4 regions of the Parendozoicomonas sp. 2304DJ65-17 genome follow, and region 3 is predicted to be linked to each of the others. Evidence: predicted binding sites of a transcription regulator. Region 3 holds the regulator's gene; each other region holds the start of a gene.
The links. Region 3 encodes sigma-54, which starts transcription at its own class of promoters, with help from an activator protein. Its sites were predicted from a motif close to TGGCACNNNNNTTGCTNT; they were not measured.
Positions count from the first base shown of each region.

Region 1: the regulator sigma-54 is predicted to act here: its motif matches at 1,665-1,682, upstream of ACY2RR_RS23890 (pilin).
Region 2: the regulator sigma-54 is predicted to act here: its motif matches at 2,786-2,803, upstream of ygeW (knotted carbamoyltransferase YgeW).
Region 4: the regulator sigma-54 is predicted to act here: its motif matches at 1,865-1,882, upstream of ACY2RR_RS17045 (formate/nitrite transporter family protein).

Region 1 covers NZ_JBYVJV010000017.1:7,660-11,990, reverse strand. Annotated here, with positions in the region: gene ACY2RR_RS23900 (hypothetical protein) at 1-574, shown strand, start outside; gene ACY2RR_RS23895 (nitroreductase family protein) at 751-1,530, shown strand; gene ACY2RR_RS23890 (pilin) at 1,801-2,376, shown strand; gene ACY2RR_RS23885 (pilin) at 2,484-2,966, shown strand; gene ACY2RR_RS23880 (2OG-Fe(II) oxygenase family protein) at 3,067-3,906, opposite strand.
Region 2 covers NZ_JBYVJV010000002.1:343,725-348,055, reverse strand. Annotated here, with positions in the region: gene ACY2RR_RS06540 (YgeY family selenium metabolism-linked hydrolase) at 138-1,385, opposite strand; gene ygeW (knotted carbamoyltransferase YgeW) at 1,460-2,653, opposite strand; gene ACY2RR_RS06530 (hypothetical protein) at 3,040-4,047, shown strand; gene ACY2RR_RS06525 (hypothetical protein) at 4,054-4,331, opposite strand, start outside.
Region 3 covers NZ_JBYVJV010000002.1:890,904-895,234, forward strand. Annotated here, with positions in the region: gene rapZ (RNase adapter RapZ) at 1-320, opposite strand, end outside; gene ptsN (PTS IIA-like nitrogen regulatory protein PtsN) at 448-906, opposite strand; gene hpf (ribosome hibernation-promoting factor, HPF/YfiA family) at 925-1,230, opposite strand; gene ACY2RR_RS09020 (RNA polymerase factor sigma-54) at 1,415-2,902, opposite strand; gene lptB (LPS export ABC transporter ATP-binding protein) at 3,099-3,824, opposite strand; gene lptA (lipopolysaccharide transport periplasmic protein LptA) at 3,848-4,331, opposite strand, start outside.
Region 4 covers NZ_JBYVJV010000007.1:48,988-53,318, reverse strand. Annotated here, with positions in the region: gene ACY2RR_RS17060 (YcjX family protein) at 1-69, opposite strand, end outside; gene ACY2RR_RS17055 (AraC family transcriptional regulator) at 161-982, opposite strand; gene ACY2RR_RS17050 (LysE family translocator) at 1,004-1,606, opposite strand; gene ACY2RR_RS17045 (formate/nitrite transporter family protein) at 1,920-2,732, shown strand; gene cynS (cyanase) at 2,753-3,193, shown strand; gene ACY2RR_RS17035 (bifunctional protein-serine/threonine kinase/phosphatase) at 3,266-4,331, shown strand, end outside.

The DNA of each region.
Region 1 (4,331 bases), on a different contig from region 3:
ACCTGCGCTGGGTCTGGACTCTGCAGGAGAAGCCGAAGCAGGTATTCATGCATTGATTGACCCTGAAGAACTGGCTAAGAGAATGGCAAGCCTGCTTGAGCGTAGAGAAGCAAAACAGGATATTGGTGAATTTCTCACCGCTGAGTCTGTTTTGGGAATTGCCGGAGAGGCTGAAGAGGGCGATTTAGAACCGGTCATTCGCATGGTAAGTCGAGGAGAGGATGGTTCTCTCTACATACTTGATCATGGTGTTTGGATACAGGCGGAAGCAATTCCGCAAGAAGAGCGCCCTTCTGCTGAACGTCGGCACGAAGAAGTTCACCACTATCAAGAGCCTGTTCATAAAGATAGTGGAAGGCAGTATGCCCCAGATCATCAAGAGGTAAGTCATACAGCATCTACTAAATCTGTTGATAGAAGGCAGGCGCCTGCCACTGAAAGAGTGGCTCATAACCCACCACCGAAAATGCCACCAACAACTTCTTCAGCAAGAAAACCATCAGTTGCCAGTCAATCTAATCAATCCGGGTGGAAATGGTCATCGTTGTGGCCGGGAAATTGGGGAAAATCCTGAGGTAGAAGTTAAGTAATCTAGCTTTTACACAGGGCTTCAATAGCTAGGGAGAATCTAATAGGTTCTCCCTCATCACGTACTACTAATTAAGAGGTTTGTGCCCTTCCGGTAGAATGTGTGCCTGACTAACCTGCTCCAACACAATGTAACTATCGAAGTACAACGCAGGTAATTTAATGGCTGTTATTGAAGCAATTAAAAAGCACGCACCTATTCGCAAATATCACTCTGACCCTATCCCTGAAGAATTATTAAACGAAATACTGGAAGCCGGAATTCGTGCCTCTTCTTCAGGCAATATGCAGGCTTACTCTATTGTTGTGACTCAGGATAAAGCGCTGCGGGAAAAACTCTTCAAGCCTCACATGGAGCAGAGCATGGTACTAGATGCACCTGTGCTTCTGACTTTTTGTGCTGACTTTCATCGAATGAGAATGTGGCTGGAACAGAATAAAGCGCCTGAAAATTTCGATAATCTGATGAGTTTTATGATTGGCGCAATAGACGCAACACTGGTTTCCCAAAATGTCGCTTTGGCTGCAGAAGCACGTGGGCTGGGTATTTGTTATATGGGTTCCACTCTTGCGAATTGTGGCGAGATTGCTGAAGTGTTAGAACTGCCAAAACATGTTGTACCTGTTGTTGGTTATTCACTGGGTTACCCGGCTGAAGCCCCTGAACCAAGAGATCGCCTGCCACTGGATGGTTTGGTTCATCGTGAAAGCTACAAAGATTACTCTGCTGAAACTATCACTGAGATTTATAGCGAACGGGAAACTAAGGGTTGGGAACGTTATATGACCTTCCCTGAACTGAAAAAGATGATTGAAAAATCCGGCGCAAAAAATCTTGCCCAGGTTTATTCAGCCGTGAAATACACGCAAGAATCTCACAAGGAATTTTCCCAGAATATCCTCTCTCTGCTGGAACAGCAGGGCTTTATGAACAACGTCTGACACACGACGACACCACTCTATGTGCCGCAAAACGGCACATGTGTTACCAAACGAAACACTTTTCATTTCTTGGCTAAATAGCTAATTGACCGAAATGCCCAGCTAGAGCCTTTCATGGCCTTTCTATACAAAGTTGGCACGATGGTTGATATGTATATGGCAAGTGAGGCCGCAGCATGGGTTGCGAAAGGTTTCCTGGATTGACCGGGGACTGTCTCTCTGGAGATAGCCCGGTTGGGCTGGATATAACAACAAAGTGGGGATGTAAAAATGAAAAAACAACAGAGTGGTTTTACTCTTATTGAATTGATGATCGTTGTTGCGATCATTGGTATTCTGGCTGCAGTAGCTCTGCCTCAGTACCAGACTTACATGGTTAAGAGCCGTGCAACTGAAGTATTTTCTGCTGCTGGCACCGTTCAAGATAGTATCAAGGCTGAAATTCTGAATTACGGAAGCATTGACTCCACCGTGGCGCCATTCCCAAATGCCGTTACGTTTCAGGCATTGTTTCAAAACAACCTGACCGCAGCTGCACTTGATAGTCAGTTTATTGAAGATGCTTCATTTGTTGTCGACAACACAAACGGCCGTGTAGATGTTCAGTTTGAAGTTACCAACCAAGGTGTTGGTAACCAGCTGGGCGGCCTTGTTGCGAATGGTGGTTTGAGTGGTTTGTTAATCTCCTATTTCCCAGCTTACACTCCACGTACTGGTCAGGTAGAGTGGTTGTGTGCAACTCCTGACGGTGTTAACCCAGACATTTTTGAGTACATCCCTGCAGAATGTCGTTTTGATGTAGCTACACAGCTTGCTGCACAAGTTGCTGCACTTGCAGATCGTTAATCAACTTATAGTTAGTTGATAACTTTAAGGGCTAGGTATGATTTTTCTTACCTAGCCTTTTTGTATAAATTAGATTAAGAATCTGGCTGAGCAGCAATGGAAAAGTGATGGTGAGAGATAAAGGGTTCACACTGATAGAGATGATGATTGTAGTAATTATTATTGCTATTTTGTCATCGATGGCTTTACCGGCATATCAAGATTATTTGGTTAGATCTCGAATGGCTGAAGTCGTTATTTCTGCATCTGCGGCGAAAGTAGGAATTCAGGTTGATATGGTTTCTACAGGAAACCGAGATAGCACCTTAAATGCGAGTACATATCAGCAAAGCTATTTAGCGGAATTGAACGATATCGCAAATATAAGTCGATGGATTAATAATATTGCCCTTGATAACGCAACGGGTGTTATTACCATCACGATTAACGATCTCAATACAATGGGCGATTTAAAACGCACATTTATTCGATGGGTGCCAAATCGTATAGGTACCATGGTTGTTTGGCAGTGCCAGACAAACGCTCCTATAAATGGTTATGACCTACTGCCAGTAGAGTGCAGAAACCCTGTTGCAGTTCCAGTTGGGTGATAATTAATTCATCTTGTTCATGAATGTTTTTTGTTACCCGTTCAGGAAGAATAGTGAGCACCCGATTTTTGAGTTTCGAGTGCTGTAAAAAGTGGAGTAGTTAAATAACCCCCAACTCCTTCAATCGCTCCAACAAATAACTCCGCTGTGTATGCCGCTCCGAAAGCACTACCTCACTCCGAGGGTGCAAAAACAAAGGCAAAGACATCCGTGAGTTCTCTTGACTCCCACCAACAGGGTTAATCACCCGATGGCTGGTAGAAGGAAAATACCCACCAGAAGCTTCCTGCAGCATATCGCCGGTATTAATAATCAAATTGCCGAAATCTGATGGCACATCCGCCCAGTTTCCATCTTTCATTTTCACCTGTAGACCAGGCTCGTTGGCAGCCGGGAGAATGGTTAACAGGTTGATATCTTCATGGGCTGCAGCGCGAATAGCGCCAGGCTCTTCTTCTCCGGTAAATGGTGGGTAATGCAGTACCCGAAGAAGGGTGTTGGGAGTATCCACAATCATATTGGGCAGAGGTTCTGAGAATCTACTGACAACTTCTTCGGGAGAGTTATTTTCCACCCATCTCAACAGTTCCCCTGCCAATGCCGAAGCCTGTTGATAGTAACTTCGTATCTCAGTATCCAGTTCATCGGGTACTCGTCCCCAAGGATAGATGTGGTAATACTCTTTGATATCCTTCTTGGTGTGTCCTTTAGCGGTTTCAGAAACTTCTGATGGAAAGAAACCATCCTGCTTTTCCGGGTCGAATAAAAAGTCATTCTTGTGAGAAGAGTTAAAGAACTTGAGCCAGTTTGAGTAGATAGACTCAACCAGCTTTTGCTGTATGGGATGGTTGGTTAGAACGGCAAAGCCAGTGTGGTGTAAGGATTCTACAAATCTTTCGTGGGCATCGCTGGCGAAGTAGTCAACTACCTGAACATCCATAATTTTTACTACAACTTTTATTATAGGAGTGTGCGGATACTAACTATTTCTTGTCGTGCTTCACAGCTCTTTTTTTCACGACTACTTTTCTAACCACCATAGAAGTAATGGGCATAATAAGTGAAAGAAAGGGAGCAAAAGAAAAAGTTAAGAGTGTGGTTATATACGACACTTATGTTGTTTCTTCTTCCCAGGCTGGCCTTGGCCATTCTTTCGTATACTGGTCAGATAATCGTTGGAGAGCAGCAGATAGACAATGTTCATTTGGAGGTGGATAGAGAGTCTTCTGCATCAGACAGCGGCAGTACATACATCACTGCATTTACCTTAATAACTACTGCTACAGGTGGCGACTCTATTTTCCCTGCAGAGAGCTACAAGAGTTATCCACTAATGTGGCTTGCCGATAATGCCGGCAGAGGAAT
Region 2 (4,331 bases), 550 kb from region 3:
AAATATCCATTCCAATTCAGGCTGTGCGTACAAGAAAAGATCTACCCCTACCGCCGAACAGTAACATCACTTCTGACCAGGGCCATTGATGCAGTCACAACATTACTCTTCGACCGGGGTATACGTTACTTATCTAATTACTTGGCAGTTTTGTGCAGGTACATCAGCGGAATCACTGCGTACATAGCGGCACAATCAACCAGATCCTGCTTCCAGGTCTTCTCATTCGGGAAGTGAGCTTCTGCTTCTTTACCTGGGCCAAAACCGATGCAAGGAATACCGTAACGACCCATGATGGATACGCCGTTAGTAGAGAAGGTCCACTTGTCGGTACGTGGCTCCTTGTCGAACAGCAGACGATAGCTGTCTTCCAGGGATTCAGTCACAACGTGCTCGGAATCGATCTTCCATGCTGGGAAGTAGCACTCAGTTGGGTAAACCAGACCGGTGTAGGCAGGACGATCGTAGTTATACATGGAAACTTCTGCACCGGCAGCCTTAACAGAAGGCAGACGACGGATTTCTTCCAGAGCACCTTCCCAGGTTTCACCCCAAGTCAGACGACGGTCGATGGATACTGCGCAGCTGTCAGCAACTGCACAACGGCTTGGGGAAGTGAAGAATACTTCGGATACAGTCAGGGTACCCTTGCCCAGGAACTCATCAACGTGCAGGCATTCGTGCAGAACCTGCAGGTCATTCAGGATTGGGCCCATCTTGAAAATAGCGTTGTCACCACGCTCTGGAGCAGAACCGTGGCAGGAAACACCAGCTACATCGATGCGGATTTCCATACGGCCACGCTGACCACGGTAGATGCCGCCATCGGTAGGTTCGGTGGAAACAACAAACTCAGGCTTCAGGCCATCTTCTTCAATGATGTACTGCCAGCACAGGCCATCGCAATCTTCTTCCTGAACGGTACCGGTTACAACCAGGGTGTAGTCGTCTTCCAGACCCAGATCTTTGATAATCTTGCCAGCGTAAACCATGGAAGCCATACCGCCTTCCTGGTCGGAAGCACCACGACCACCGATCACTTCATCATCTTCCATGCCTTCGTATGGATCGAAGGTCCAGTTGTCCATGTTGCCCACACCAACGGTGTCGATGTGTGCGTCCATAGCAATAACGCGCTTACCGTGGCCGATGTAGCCGAGGATGTTACCCTGAGGATCGATTTCAACCTTGTCGAAACCAACCTTTTCCATCTCTTCCTTGATGCGCAGAACAACCTTTTCCTCATCGCAGGATTCGCTTGGGATAGCGATCATGTCCCGCAGGAATTTGGTCATATCGGCTTTGTAGCCTTCTGCTTTTTTCATTACCTCAGAGAAAGGAACCTTCTCCATAAAATCTTTGGAAACATTTGCCAGTTTGGTCATTGTCTTTATTCCGTCATTCTTTTTGAATTGGCTTCGGGCATACACCCGAAGCCTTTTTGTGAGGGTCTGGAGGATTAAGCGTCCAGCTTGCGATCCTGATGCTTCTTCTGCAGAGCTTCCAAAGCAGCGGCTGGGTCTTTGAACTTACGGTTGAAGATCATGGAAGCGATGATGAATGGCTTCCAGCCAGCTTCCTTGTAGGTGTCTACCAGGTACTTATTGAATACGCCTTCGGTCACTTCGCCTTCTTCACAGGAAACGCCGGTGATGTCCGCAGGCAGGCAGTGCATGTACAGAGCTTCGCCATCTTTGGTCTTGCTCATCATGTCTTCGGTGCAGTGCCAGTCTTTGTGCTGAGCGTTCTGCTCCAGGCACTTCTTCTCCAGAGCCTTCAGGCCTTCCTGATCGTTGGCGTACAGCAGTTCAGTACGCTCGCCCATTACCTGATAAGGAGCCCAGGACTTTGGATATACAATGTCAGCGCCTTCGAAAGCTTCTTCCATAGTCGCAACCTGAGTGAAGGAACCACCGCTGGCTTCAGCATTTTTCTTGGCAGTTTCAACAACTTCAGGAATCAGGTCGTAACCTTCTGGATGAGCCAGAGTTACATCCATGCCGAAACGGGTCATCAGGCCGATGATGCCCTGAGGTACAGACAGAGGCTTGCCGTAGCTTGGAGAGTAAGCCCAGGTCATAGCGATCTTCTTGCCCTTCAGGTTTTCCAGAGAACCGAACTTCTCTTTGAGCCATGCCAGGTCAGCCATAGACTGAGTTGGGTGGTCGATATCGCACTGCAGGTTAACCATGGCAGGACGGGAAGGCAGTACTTCGTTTTCCTTACCGAAGTCCAGGGAGTCAGCCACTTCACGCATGTACTTGTTGCCGTGGCCCAGGTACATGTCATCACGGATACCAACAACGTCTGCGCAGAAGGAGATCATGTTGGCAGTTTCACGGGTAGTTTCACCGTGAGCAATCTGAGACTTGCCTTCATCCAGATCCTGAACAGCCAGACCCAGCATGTTACAGGCAGAAGCGTAAGAGAAACGGGTACGGGTGGAGTTATCACGGAACAGTGATACGCCCAGACCGCTGTCAAAAACCTTGGTGGAAACGTTGTTGTCACGCAGGTTCTTCAGAGCTTCGGCCACCAGCAGTACGCGCTCAAGTTCTTCAGGAGTTTGTTCCCAGGTCAGCAGAAAATCTTTTTCGTCAAGCTTGGATTCCAGATCGCGAATTTCGGCCAGCAGGTTGTTCAGATTGCTCATTACTTCTTTTCCAATTCTTCTGGTTTAACTCTTTGCCTGCTGAACCCAAAGCGCATCAGCGGAAAGAGTGAGGAGTGGGCGTGGCACCCGGGAAAAGAGAACAGCAACCGGGAACCGCCTTCTGACCTATACATAACAAATAGCGTGCCAGAGATTCCCATACACCAAATTAATTTTATAAATCCTTATTTTTCATGCAGTTACAACCAATCAAGCATAAAGGGGAGCCTTGAGGAAATATGATCTCAGTCAAAGAGTTGAATACGTGCCTCTCACTTCATCTATCAGAATGATATGACCAGCTGCGAGAGAAAATCAGAATGGGAATTTTCTACAACGGAATAGTGTGGCTATGCTGACAAGATGAAAAGTTGCAGGAATATATTATGATCAGGACGATCGCCACTCTTCTGGCTATTTGCCTTGCCCCATTATTACTTTCCACAAGCATCTCAGCTGCCCCTCTTCCTAAAGGGGATTATCTGAAATACTGCAGCGACTGCTCTATCGACTCAAACACTCAGGAAATGACCTGTAACTGTAAGGATGATTCCGGGCAGGTGTTTGAACAGACTGTGGACTTAACTGTCTGTGAAGATGGTAGGGTTCAATTTAAGAGCGGATTTTTATTCTGTAATAACAGTGTTCCCGGTGAAGCGCCATCTGGCAGCCAGAAACCAGTTCCAACGCCTAAGCCAAAACCCAAGCCAACTGCACCAGTAAAGCCTGATCAGGAAGAACCTCTACTACCTCTCCCTGAACCTGATGAACCAAAGCCTGAGGAAAAGGAAAACTCCGGATCGGGTTCGACTAATGATTCAGAATCTACAGAGGGCTCTGGCTCTGCTGACGGCTCTGGATCCGCAGACGGTTCAGGTTCGGGTGACGATTTATTAAAACCAGAACCTGAAGAGCCTAAACCCATGCTGGATGTTAATGGCATGCCTATTGGGGACTATAAGAAGTATTGCTCTTCCTGCTGGCTGGAAGCAGGTCGCATGAACTGCAACTGCCGGGTAAAGAGCGGTGAAGTGAAAACGTCTATCGCTCTTGATCAGTGCAAAGGGGAAACAGTGACCTACGCCAAGGGCTCGCTGATTTGTGAGTCTGTATTACCTAAGGTTTTGAGACATGGACAATGCAAAGAGTGCCAGATTGTCGGGAATACTCTGAACTGTATCTGCCCAAGAACACCATGTCAGTGGAGTAAAGAAGATATTGCCGATGGTCGGCGAGACAGAAAAACAACTCTGAAAGCTGCCCGTTATTGTCAGCAGAACATTAATAACTGCAATGGCAAACTGCGCTGCGGAAAGTGCGGCCCCTTCGACTACGCCGAAGAGTACCGCCGTCCTTATCGCGGCAAGCAGTACTATGCGACTTGCCCGCATTAATAATATCTATGGATCAGGGAAGACGGGTATATGCCTTTGTTCGTCTTCCACTTCACCTTCATTTTCCAAAAGAATAACATTCGAATTTTTCTTGGTCGCGGCATGCACGAGCCTTGTAGGACTGCCACCATCACTGTCAATCAGATAGATCTCTCCAGTCTCGGTAACTTCTATTAACCGAAAGGGTGGGACTTCATTCAATCCTGCAGCCTCTGCAGCCGTAGTCTTTACCTTCAAACGAGGAGGCTTAGCACCACTCGCTGCCCAACGGCTTAATTGATCAG
Region 3 (4,331 bases):
CTGAATCGTTTCAGTAATGTTTCGTGATCAGCGTCCAGATAAATAATATCCCCGGCCAGGTGTTCCTGTTCCCGAAGCTGCTGATGGATGATGGGGAACTCTGCAAGTTCTCCGGGAGTGTTGCGGGCATCAATGCTGACCGCCAGCGCGTTGCCCGCACCAGCGGGTTTATTTCTAAAGCGTTTTACAAGACTGATCAGCAAGCTGGCAGGAAGATTATCTACGCAGTAGAAACCCTGGTCTTCGAGAGCTGCAAGAGCGGAACTTTTTCCGGAGCCTGATCGCCCGCTGATAATTACGAGTCTGATGGTCTTTGGCATATGTCAACGTATCCCCCGCCGATGGATCTCTGTGTGTTCGGATCCTTGGTCAAGCATAGGAAAAAAAACGGGTAAAAAAAATAGAGCCTGCGGTTGCAGGCTCTATTATCGGTAAATTAATTGGAATTCAGGCGCTTACTTTTGCTGTAAGCAAACGATAGAGGGTTTCACTGCTATCTGCTGACCTCAGTTGTTCACAGAGTGAATCGTCACTGAACTGCTCAGCAATCTGTCGCAGGAAATCCAGATGCTTCTCAGTTTCATGTTCTGGAACAACCAATGCAAAAACCAGGTCGACAGGTTTTTTGTCGATAGCATCGAAGTCAATTGGTTTAGCGAGCCTAAGAAATACTGCCTGTGGCTCTTCGCAGTTTGCTACCCGGCAATGGGGTAGCGCAAAACCATTACCAAGACCTGTGCTTCCAAGTTTTTCCCGGGTCACAAGCTGGTTGAACAACTCCTTGGTATCAAGACCGGGCTGTCTTTGGCTGATTATGCTGGCGATGTATTCCAGAGTGCGCTTCTTGCTGGCTCCCTGCACGCCGTATAAGGCGTGACCGGGAGCAAGAATATTCCGTAGGCTCATTGGATTTTGGACCGGGGATCAGTGAGAGGCCCCCTGAAGGCGATCAATATTTTTTTCCTTGTACTTCAAAAGCTGACGATCAAGTTTGTCCGTCAACAGGTCAATAGCAGCATACATGTCTTCATGTTCAGCCGATGCAGCGATATCAGCATTACGTACGTGCAGGGTCGCTTCGGCACATTGCCTTTGCTTTTCAATACTCAGGGTAACCTGAACACTTGTTATTCCATCGTAATGGCTGGCTAGCTTGTCAAGTTTTTTTGAAACGTACTCGTTCAGAGCTTCTGTTACGTCGAACTGATGACCACTGATCTTAACTTGCATGCGTTACTCTCCTGGTGTCAGGTTGAGCAGCCCCGACAATTCCATACCGGGCCGACACTTTAGATTCTACCACCAGTCCCGTGCCTCGTCTCGGATTTTGCGTATCTGGAATCTATTTCCATGAGCCAAGGCATGCTTCAGACTGATCTGGCGCTGTGGTAGCGCATTTTCTATAAATTGGTAGCTATACCAGACGTTTTCGCTCATTGGAGGGAGGAATCATCAGAGCTTCCCTGTATTTGGCGATGGTGCGTCTGGCGACTTTTATTCCCTGCTCTCCCAGAAGGGTGGCGATTTTGCTGTCACTGAGAGGCTTTTTCGGATTCTCCTGGGCAATCAGTTTTTTGATCAGTGCCCGGATAGCTGTTGAAGAGCATTCTCCGCCGGATGTGGTGCTAACGTGGCTAGAGAAAAAGTATTTCAGCTCGAAAATTCCGCGGGGTGTATGCATGAACTTCTGGGTGGTCACCCGTGAAATTGTTGATTCATGCATATCAACCGCTTCGGCGATATCGTGCAGAACCAGAGGTTTCATAGCCTCTTCACCGTAATCCAGAAAGCCGCGTTGGTATTCAACAATGCGGGTGGCTACTTTCAGAAGTGTTTCGTTTCGGCTTTGCAGGCTTTTGATAAACCAACGTGCTTCCTGAAGGTGGTTTTTCAGGTAAGTATTGTCATCGCTGGAATCCGCTCGTCGAATCAGGGATGCGTAGCCATCGTTAATGCGTAAACGTGGAGCTGTGTCAGGGTTCAGATCAACAACCCAGCGCCCTTTGCGTTTGCGAACCAGAACATCCGGAATAACATACTCTGCTTCTGATTCCTGAAGCTCTGCTCCGGGATGAGGGTTCAGACTCTGGATGATGGCCAGCGCGTCTTTGATCTGAGGTTCTTTCAGCCGGGTGCGGCGCATTAATGTTGCGTAATCACGGGTGCCGAGAAGATCGATGTAACGATCAACAATGCGGTGAGCATTGATAACATCATCGGTTGCTTCAGGAAGTTGACGAAGTTGAATCAGCAGGCATTCCCGTAAATCCCGACAGCCAACACCAACCGGTTCGAAATGTTGTATACGGTTGAGAACCATCTCAACCTCGTCCATTTCAATTTCCCGCTCAGGATCCTGGCTTTCCAGAATATCTTCCAAGGACACGGTGAGATAGCCGTTGTCATCGATGCCTTCAATAATCGCCATAGCAATCATACGATCAGTGTCGGACATCGGCGCCAGGTTCAGCTGCCACTCCAAGTGGTCCTGCAGGGTTTCACTGGAACTGGTACGAGTTGTGAAATCATCAACTGGGCCATCGGATTGACTGCCAGAGCTTGACGGTGCAGCCTGATAAACATCATCCCAGCCGCTGTCTACAGGCAGATCAGAAGGAATGGATTCGCTCCAGTCTTCCTGAGTTTCTTTAGTTTCGTCGGTCTTTTCGGTTTTGGTGGATGCGTTCAGGTCAGTGAGGCCAGCATCAGAAATGGCGTCCTGCACTTCCGGGTCTGCAGCAGGTTGGAGCTCCTCTTGCTCCAGCATTGGGTTGCTTTCCAAGGCTTGCTGAATCTCCTGCTGGAGATCCAGTGTAGAAAGCTGCAGCAAGCGAATGGCCTGTTGCAGCTGGGGTGTCATTGTCAGCTGCTGGCCAATTTTAAGTTCAAGAGATGGCTTCATGGGATCGTATTATCCAGCCTTAACTGCACTGTCCTGCAAAATTATTTTCAACATCCCTGCCCGTTGGCTTAACACATGATAACGCTTCCGTATAAACCACTATATTACACTGCCGTATGCTCCAACGTGAAGCTCAGCCTGTGAAATACAGTCGTCAGGAAGAGCTGCGACCAGTAGCGGTGCAGCTCCGCAGGCGTTAGATCCGGAAATGCTCTCCGAGGTAAACGTCGCGCACTTTCTGGTTGCTCAGAACGGTGTCGCTGTTGCCTGACGCGATGATCTGACCTTCGCTGACAATGTAAGCGTGCTCACAGATATCCAGAGTTTCCCGAACGTTGTGGTCGGTAATGAGTACGCCGATACCTCTGTTCTTCAGGTGGGTGACGATTTCCTTAATATCCGTTACGGAAATAGGGTCAACACCGGCAAAGGGTTCATCGAGCAGTATGAATGAAGGTTCTGTAGCCAGGGCTCGGGCAATCTCAACCCGGCGTCGTTCGCCACCAGACAGGCTCATGCCCAGGCTGTCACGGATGTGCTGAATATTGAACTCATTCAGCAGCTCTTCCATTTTTTCCAGACGCTGAGCTTTGCTTAAACCTTTTCTGGTTTCAAGAATGGCCATGATGTTATCGGCCACAGTCAGCTTTCGAAAAATGGATGCTTCCTGAGGCAGGTAGCCGATACCGGCACGGGCTCGGCCGTGCATGGGTAAAGCGGTCAGGTTCTGGTCGTCAATGGAAATCTGGCCGCCTTCCGCTTGAACCAGACCGACGATCATATAGAAGCATGTGGTTTTGCCCGCCCCGTTGGGGCCAAGTAGCCCAACAATCTGGCCACTTTCTATAGATACAGAAACATCACGAACGACCTGCCGACCGCTGTAACTTTTCTTCAGGTGTTTTGCTTGCAGTTGTGCCATGTGGCCTGTGTCTTTCTCTGCGTCTACTTGGATGAACCGGGAGTCTGATTGGGTTGGATAACCATCTGTACCCGGCCACCTGATTTCTTGGTTGTTCCGCCAGTAGCGTTAACGAGCTGTTTGAGCTGGTCGTAATCAATCTGGTCGCCGGTAAAAGTATCACCCTTTTGAATCAGGCGAGCTTTTTCGATCAGTTTGATCTTGTCGGTGCCCATGTTGTAGTCGATAGTGACACCCCAGGCCTTTAATAAGCCTTTGTCGCCTTCCTGCTCTTCTTCGTAGTAGGCAAGGTCTTTATCACCTTCAGATACTACCCGTTTAATTTCACGGTTCTGGGAATAGATGGTGATGATATCACCGGTCAGTTTTGTGGAGCCTTGGGTCATTACAACATCGCCGCGATAGATGGCGATGCCTTTGGCGTCGTCTATGTCCGCATTATCAGAAGTAATGTGGATTGGCTTATCTCGGTCACTGTTAAGAGCCCAGGATGGTGTGGTGGTTATC
Region 4 (4,331 bases), on a different contig from region 3:
AGTTTCAAGTGTGGATCTGGCCGCTGATTTTAAACTCTTTTTCAGCTTTGACCGGAGCTTGTCTGGCATGGATCGCAACCTGGCAAATTGTTAAAGCCTATTCCTCTCCCCAGACTTCGCCAACAGGTTTTTTGTACGATTTTGTCTCGGTTTCTTTAATTTAAATAAAAAAGTCCTGGTATTGCTTTGGAGTAATAGCCAGCCGTTTTTTAAAGTTACGCTGGAAGTGACTTTGATCGGCAAATCCAAGGTTGCTGGCAACATCTGATAAATTACTACCTTTCTGCAAAAGCACCTTAGCCTTTTTGATACGGTTATCCAGCTGGAAAGCATGGGGAGATTGCCCGTATCTAGCCTTAAAACTTCGAATTAAATGGTAACGACTTAACCCAGCTTGCTCCGCAAGATGCTCCAGGGAAACATTGCTTTCCAGCTGATCCATAATGGCTTCTTTCGCTCGTATTACTCGATGAGTGTCCGGCTTATCAGAGTTAGGAGCATTCCTGTTATGGTCAACAAACAGGTTTTCTAAATAAGTTACCAGAAGGCTTTCTGCTACCAGCGGATTCGGTTCGTTCAATAACCCTTCGAACAGCTGATGAAAGTGCTGGTAACTGTGACTGTCGTTGAGGTACTGGGTTTCAAAAGGGTGGTAATCCTGAGCGCTGGACTTCAATATCTCCTGCTGTAGCTGGCCAATCCAGTGGGTATCAACGAACAGCATCCGGTAAGACCATTCACCAGCGCTGGGATTGCAGGAGTGGGCATCTCCAGGATTTATTGTCACCGTAGAGCCATAACTAATTTGGTTACGTTGCTTCATATTTCGGTATTCTGCCCGACCCGCATCAATAACCCCGAAAGAGAACTCATCATGTGAGTGGGTGTGGTAGCAGGCTGCTGATTGGTTGGCGCAACGCATCTCTACCCACGGCAGGGTTTCGCTGTGCTTGAAGAAAACATTTTTATCAATGATCGCCATATTTGTTATTTGAATAGCAGGCTACTGAATAAAGAACATACTGATGACACTGCCAGCAAGTAGCAAGCCCATCGTTATATTGAATGCTATTTGATGTTTTCGCTGGGAGAGAAGCTTTCGAATCAAATGCCCGGCAACAGCCCATGTGCCAACGCCAGTAAAGCAAGCAATAAATGAGATCAGACAGAATGCTGCAAGATATAAAGACGTAGGACTATTAGCCGCTACGAACAGGCTCACACCAGACATAGATACCAGCCAGGCTTTAGGGTTTAACCACTGAGACAAAGCACCTTCGGTTAAGGTGGGTGGTTGTTTGTTTGCCTGTTCTTTTTCTGATATTGCTCCAGATGTAGCCAGTTTGTAAGACATATAGAGAAGAAATGCTCCGCCAAAATAGCGAAGGCTGCTGGTGATTTGAGGGTAAGTTTGCAGTACCTGATTTAAGCCAATCCCTACAAGAAAAACGATAACAGTATAAGCAACGGTTGCCCCGAATACATGGGGAAGAGCGCGAACAAAGCCAAAGTTAGCCCCTGCGCCTGTAGCAATAACGTTAACCGGGCCTGGAGAAACGGCACCAATAAATGCAAAAAGAAGCATAGAAATAAGAATTGGAATCATTGTTTTATCAGGTATTCGAGTTTGCAGAATATTGAATATAAATGAGGTCGTTTGGTTGGTATTGAACGAAATTGCTCTTTAGTTTTTATTCGCACCATTATGGATTTTCCTACAAAAATAATTTCTAAACTCTGCTGGGTAGTAGTGCGTTATAAATAAAGTGTCGTGCACTGTTTCTGTTTTTAGTTAATAAATAATCGTGTTTTTTAATTGTTAAAAATCCCATAAATCAATCACTTAGTTAATTGTTTATGAGTTTGGCACCCTCCTTGCTAAATCCCTGACGATAGATCACACATGGGGAGAGTGCAGAATGGCCTATATAGAACCTAGCGAATTTGTTACCAAGATGGTGGATGCCGGGGAATCCAAATGCCATATGTCAACCAGAGACACGTTTATTCGTGCCTTTATGGCTGGCGCTATTCTTGGTTTGGCAGCCATCTTTGCAATTACCGTTGCTATTAAAACAGGGTTGCCAGTGTTGGGAGCTATTTTGTTCCCGGTTGGATTCATCATGCTTTATTTGATGAAGTTTGATTTGTTAACCGGTGTATTTACTCTTGTGCCGCTGGCCTGGCTGGATAAAAGACCTGGTATTACTGTTTCTCAAATTCTGCGTAACTGGTGGTGGGTATTCCTTGGAAACTTTGCCGGAGCATTAACCACTGCCTTCTTTATGTCGTTTATTTTGACTTACGGTTACAGCATTGATGGCGGCGCGATTGCAGCAAAAGTTTCCGCGATTGGTGAATCTCGAACCTTAGGCTATCAGGAGCATGGTGTATCTGGTTGGCTCACAATCTTCATTCGCGGAATGCTGTGCAACTGGATGGTGTCTATGGGTGTTGTTGGCGCGATGATTTCTACCTCTGCTGGTAGCAAGATGATGGCCATGTGGATGCCAATCATGCTGTTCTTCTTCATGGGCTTTGAGCACTCCATCGTAAACATGTTCCTGTTCCCATTCTCCATGATCATGGGCGGTGAGTTCACTGTTATGGATTACCTGCTGTGGAACGAACTTCCAACGGCACTGGGTAACCTTGTTGGTGGCTTCCTGCTGGTTGGCCTGCCTCTGTACCTGACTCACGTGAGAACCAGCCCAGAGCGTAAGTTGGCTTAATTGGTCGGGAGAGCATGACAATGAATAAGGTTGAAATGACTGAAGCCATTCTGGTGGCGAAATCGGAAAAGAAGCTAAGTTGGGAAACCATGGCGCAAGACCTTGATTGCTCTCCGGTTTGGTTAACTTCAGCCTGTTTGGGTATGAACAGCGTAACGACAGAGAAAGCTCTGGCAATTGCCGAGTATCTGTCCCTTGACCAGGATGTCGCAGAAGCGTTGATGGCATACCCAACCAAGGTCTGGGATCAAACAGTTCCTACAGATCCATTGATCTATCGCCTCTACGAAATTGTTGGTGTTTATGGAGAAACATTGAAAGAGGTGATTCAGGAAAAGTTTGGTGACGGAATTATGAGCGCTATCGATTTTTCCATGGATGTGGAGAAGCAGGAAGATCCTAAAGGCGACAGAGTTGTATTAACCATGAATGGTAAGTTCCTCCCTTATAAATCATGGTAATCATAACTTAAGAGTCAATGGGACAGACCTTCACTCGCTCTTTTGCAGAAAGTGAGTGAAGGCCTTTTTATAATGATAAAAAGACTCACAATCACAGCTGGCTCCAGTACGAGTGCAGGTAGAAAACAAACAAATCAGGATTGCCATGGTTTTCTGAGCCCTGATAACTTGCTGTGCGCAACCAAAGGCATTGTGGCTGCTGTGGCCGATGGCATCAGTACCAGCAATGTCAGCCATATTGCCAGCCAAACCGCGATCAGTAGTTTTGTCAGCGACTATTACTGCACGCCGGAAGCTTGGTCCGTTAAAACATCAGCTCACAAGGTTTTAAAGGCTACCAACTCCTGGCTTTACGCTCAGTCTCAAAACAGCCCCCACAGATTTAACAAAGATAAGGGTTATATCTGCACGTTTAGTGGCATGATTTTTAAATCGAATACTGCACATATTTTTCACAGTGGCGATTCGCGCATTTATCGTTTGCAGGGTAATGATTATGAACAGCTGACACAGGATCACAGACGACAGGTTTCTTCCGAAGCCAGTTATCTCACCCGGGCTTTGGGTATACATCAGCAACTTGAGCTGGATTACTCGTCGCTGCCATTAGCGGAGCAGGATGTCTTTTTATTGGCGACAGATGGTATCTATGAGTGCTGCGGCGAAAGTTATCTCAAGCAAATACTGTCTCAGTGTTTGGAAGGTAGCGTGGATTTGGATCAACTCTGTCAGTCGGTGTTAAACCATGCGTTAGAGTCCGGCAGTACAGATAATCTGACGTTGCAGATTCTAAGAATCGACGCTCTGCCTGAGCAAAAGATTGAAGAAGTTCAGCAACAGGTTACCTCATTGCCGCTACCGCCAGAGCTTGCTCCCAGAATGGAGTTTGATGGCTACACCCTATTGCGTGAGCTGTATATCAGCAGCCGAAGTCATGTTTATCTCGCAAAAGACAGCGCTAACCAACAGCAAGTCGTTCTCAAAATACCCAGTACAGAGTTAAGAGGTAATCAGCACTATCTGGAAAGCTTGTTGCTGGAAGAATGGATTGCCCGGCGAATCGATAATCCCCATGTTTTAAAAGCTTATAGCGCACCAAGAAAGAAGCATTACCTGTATTTGGCAACAGAGTTTATTG